DNA from 2 places in the Streptomyces yunnanensis genome. Region 2 is predicted to be linked to the other one. Evidence: riboswitches for the same ligand, from Rfam matches in the RefSeq annotation. Region 2 holds a riboswitch; the other holds the start of a gene.
What was found. Region 2 has a riboswitch for S-adenosylmethionine ahead of MOV08_RS29630 (aminotransferase class V-fold PLP-dependent enzyme). Riboswitches for the same ligand answer to the same signal wherever they lie in the genome.
Positions count from the first base shown of each region.

Region 1: another riboswitch for S-adenosylmethionine. It lies ahead of thrC (threonine synthase); the one in region 2 lies ahead of MOV08_RS29630 (aminotransferase class V-fold PLP-dependent enzyme).

Region 1 is NZ_CP095749.1:4,232,529-4,234,722, reverse strand. It holds gene MOV08_RS18065 (glucosyl-3-phosphoglycerate synthase) at 1-492, opposite strand, end outside; SAM riboswitch class I at 669-826, shown strand; gene thrC (threonine synthase) at 844-2,121, shown strand; gene MOV08_RS18055 (MoaD/ThiS family protein) at 2,178-2,194, shown strand, end outside.
Region 2 is NZ_CP095749.1:6,795,789-6,797,982, reverse strand. It holds gene MOV08_RS29630 (aminotransferase class V-fold PLP-dependent enzyme) at 1-1,376, opposite strand, end outside; SAM riboswitch class IV at 1,576-1,693, opposite strand; gene trpD (anthranilate phosphoribosyltransferase) at 1,778-2,194, opposite strand, start outside.

The sequences.
Region 1 (2,194 bases), 2.6 Mb from region 2:
GTCCAGCGGCCGGTCGTACATCGCCTTGACGAACTGGACCTCCGGGTCGGTCAGCAGCGGCCCGACGATCCCCGAGACGAAGGTGGACGAGAATTCCCGCAGGTCGGCGTCGACGAAGCAGACGATGTCGCCGCTGGTCACCAGCAGCGAGCGCCACAGCACCTCGCCCTTGCCGGGCAGCGCCGGGATCCGGGGCAGCACGCTGTCCCGGTGGACGACCCGGGCGCCGGCCGCCGCGGCGACCTCGGCGGTGCGGTCGGTGGAGCCCGAATCCAGCACCACCAGCTCGTCGACCAGAGGCACCTCCGCGGTCATCAGATCGGCGCGGATCGCCGCGACGATCGCACCGACCGTCGCCTCCTCGTCGAGCGCGGGCAGCACCACACTGACCGTCCGACCCGTCTGGCGCTTGGCCTCCAACAGCTGCTCCAGGGGGCGGTCCGCGGCGGACCAGGAGCGGCCGGCCAGCCAGCGCTCCACTTCTTCCAGCACGTCTACGACTCTCCTCGGCGGCCCCCCGAACGGGAGCCCGTTATGTGATCCATCTCGCGGACCGGACGACTATCTCAACGGTGAGTGCCTTCGGTTACAGTCTTGAACAACGCGGAGGACCCTCGCATGTCGGGGTCACCGCGCAACAAACGCCTGGGTTCCGCCCAGTGCCATACCGCTCATCCAGAGGGGCAGAGGGACACGGCCCGTTGAAGCCCCGGCAACCCTCCAGCCGGTCTCCGCCGCACGACAGCACAGTGCGCGCGCGAGGCTCCCGGCTAGGGAAGGTGCCAAATCCGTCTCACGGCGAAATGCGTCGTGAGGAAGATGAGGAGAAAGGGCCTCGCCTCCATGGCTGTGCAAGCAACCGAATCCACGCCTTCTGTCGCACTCGGTCCCGCCGTAGCCCTGTCCTGTCGCGAATGCGGCGAGCGCTTCCCGCTCGGTCCGATCTTCGCGTGCCAGGAGTGCTTCGGCCCGCTGGAAATCGCCTACGCGCTCCCCACCGGCGACCCCGAGGCGCTGAAGAAGCAGATCGAGGCCGGTCCCGCCAACATCTGGCGCTATGCGCCGCTGCTGCCCGTCCCCGCGGACGTGGCCGACAAGCCCAACCTCAACCCCGGTTTCACCAAGCTCGTCAAGGCCGACCGGCTCGCCGCCGAGCTGGGCGTCACCGGCGACCTCTACGTCAAGGACGACTCCGGCAACCCCACCCACTCCTTCAAGGACCGGGTCGTGGCGATCGCCGTCGAGGCCGCCCGCGCCTTCGGCTTCACCACCCTCTCCTGCTCCTCGACCGGCAATCTCGCCGGTGCGGTCGGCGCCGCGGCGCGCCGCGCGGGCCTGAAGTCCTGCGTCTTCATCCCGCACGACCTGGAGCCCGGCAAGGTCGTGATGGCCGCGGTCTACGGCGGAGACCTGGTCGCCATCGAGGGCAACTACGACGACGTCAACCGCTTCTGCTCCGAGCTCATCGGCGACCCGCTGGGCGAGGGCTGGGGCTTCGTCAACGTCAACCTCCGCCCGTACTACGGCGAGGGCTCCAAGACGCTGGCGTACGAGATCTGTGAGCAGCTCGGCTGGCGGCTGCCGGACCAGCTGGTCATCCCGATCGCGTCCGGCTCCCAGCTCACCAAGATCGACAAGGGGCTGAAGGAGCTGATCGCCCTCGGCCTGGTCGAGGACAGGCCCTACAAGATCTTCGGGGCGCAGGCCGAGGGCTGCTCGCCGGTGTCCGCGGCCTTCAAGGCCGGGCACGAGGTCGTCAAGCCGCAGAAGCCGAACACCATCGCCAAGTCGCTGGCGATCGGCAACCCGGCGGACGGCCCGTACGTGCTCGACATCGCGCGCCGCACCGGCGGCGCCGTCGAGGACGTCACCGACCCGCAGATCGTGGACGCGATCAAGCTGCTGGCCCGTACGGAGGGGATCTTCGCGGAGACCGCGGGCGGCGTGACCGTCGGCGTGACCAGGAAGCTCATCGAGAACGGCGTGCTGGACCCGTCGCTGACCACCGTCGTGCTGAACACCGGCGACGGCCTGAAGACCCTCGACGCCGTCGCCTCCGGGCCCACCGCCACCATCCGGCCGGACCTGGACGCGTTCCGCGCGGCCGGCCTGGCCGGCTGAGCCGTCCCTCCGCCCGTCCCGTTCCGCACCCCCCGTACCTCCTGGAAGGCAGCACCATGAGCGTCAAGGTCCG
Region 2 (2,194 bases):
TCCCTGACCGCGCGGAGGAAGCGGTCGATGTGCTCGTCGGGGGTGCCGGCGCCGAAGGAGACGCGGATCGCGTTCAGGGACCGTTCGCCGGGCGCGGCCTCGGCGGCGTCGGCGGCGTCGGGGGCGCCGCACTCCCCCGGTTCCTGGGGCTCGCTGCCCAGCAGGGTCCGTACCAGCGGGTGGGCGCAGAAGAGGCCGTCGCGGACGCCGATGCCGTACTCCGCGGAGAGGGCGGCGGCGAAGTGCGAGCTGTTCCAGCCCTCGACGACGAAGGAGATGACGCCGACGCGCGGGGCGTCGTCGCCGAAGAGGGAGAGGATCCGGACCTCCGGGACGTCGGCCAGGCCCGTCTGGACCCGGGCGATCAGCTCCTGTTCGCGGGCGACCAGGCCGTCGAAGCCGGCCTCGGTGAGCGCCCGGCAGGCGGAGGCGATGGCGTAGGCGCCGATCACGTTGGGCGAACCGGCCTCGTGCCGGGCGGCGGTGGTGTGCCAGTCGACGTCCACTCCGCCGTCGGCCCGCCGGGCGACCTTCCGGCTGGCGCCGCCGCCGGCCAGGTACGGCTCGGCCTCCTGGAGCCAGTCGGCGCGGCCGGCCAACACCCCGGAGCCGAACGGCGCGTAGAGCTTGTGGCCGGAGAACGCGACCCAGTCGACGTCCAGCTCCGCGATGTCCACGGGGTGGTGCGGGGCGAGTTGGGCCGCGTCCAGCACGATCCGGGCGCCGTGGGCGTGTGCGGCGGCGGCCAGTTCCCGCACCGGCCACAGTTCGCCGGTGACGTTCGAGGCTCCGGTGACGCAGACCAGCGCCGGGCCGTAGGGCTCGCGGGCGGCCAGCGCCTTCTCCAGGGTGTCCACCGCCTGCCGCGGGGTGCGCGGGGCGTTGAGGTAGGTCACCGCCAGGTCGGCGCGGCGTTCCCAGGGCAGCAGCGAGGCGTGGTGCTCGGTCTCGAAGACGAACACCCGGGTGCCCTGCGGCAGGGTGGCGGCCAGCAGGTTCAGCGAGTCGGTGGTGGACCGGGTGAAGACGACCTGGTCGCCCTCCCGTCGCCCACCACCGCCCTTGTCGGACCGGGCTTCGCCCGGGCCCCCTTCGATGCGGCAGCCCAGGAAGTCGGCGACGGTCCTGCGGGCGTTCTCGAAGAGGTCGGTGGAGAGCTGGGAGAGGTAGCCGGCGCCGCGGTGGACGCTGCCGTAGTACGGGGCGTAGCCGGCGACGTCGTCCCAGACCCGCTGGAGCGCCGGCGCGCTGGCGGCGTAGTCCAGTGCGGCGTAGACGGCTTCGCCGCCGGTCACCAGCGGGACGAGGACATCCCGGCCCAGAACCGGCAGCGGGTCACAAACGGAGCGGTCGGCGGCAGCGGTGACGACAGACATGGCGAACTCCCGTGAGAGGTAAGCGAGTTCGCTGCGGCGCGGGGGCGTCGTACGGCACGCGGAGGGTGCGGAGGATCCGCCCGGCACGGCGTCGCAGCGTGAAAGGAAAAGGAGAAAGGCGCGGTAACGGGGCCGGCGGCCCTAACGCATTCGCTTCATCACGGAAGGACTCCCTCGGGGACCAGGATCCCTGGCGAGGGATCCGCGCTTGCCGCAGACCTCGTTGCCTGCGACCTGGTCATCACCCGGGGCACCCCGCCACGGAAGGAGGGTTGCCGGACAGCGGGCCGGGGCCTACATCGCTGTCACTCGTGACCTGGGCTGAATCATGCCACACGATCATCGGGGCGCAAGCCCCGGTCCGTATTGCGGACCGGGACCCGCGTCACATCCGAGGGGTGTCAGGCGTTGCTGGCCGCCACCCAGCGGTCCAGCGTCCGCCGGGCCGCGCCGGAGTCGATCGACTCGGCGGCCTTGCGCAGGCCGTCCCGGATCCGCTCGGTGAGCGGGGCGTCGGACGGCTCCAGCGCGGCCAGCGCGGCCGCCGCGTTCAGCAGCACCGCCTCCCGCACCGGCCCGGTCTCGCCGTCCAGCAGCCGCCGGGCCACCTCCGCGTTGTACGACGCGTCCCCGCCGCGCAGCGCCTCCACCGTCACCAGGTCGATGCCGACGTCCCGCGGGTCGAAGGACTCCTCGTGGACCGCGCCGTCCCGTACGACCCACACCCGGGAGGTGGCGGTGGTGGTCAGCTCGTCCAGTCCGTCGTCGCCGCGGAAGACCAGCGCCGAGGAGCCGCGCTCGGCCAGCACCCCGGCGAG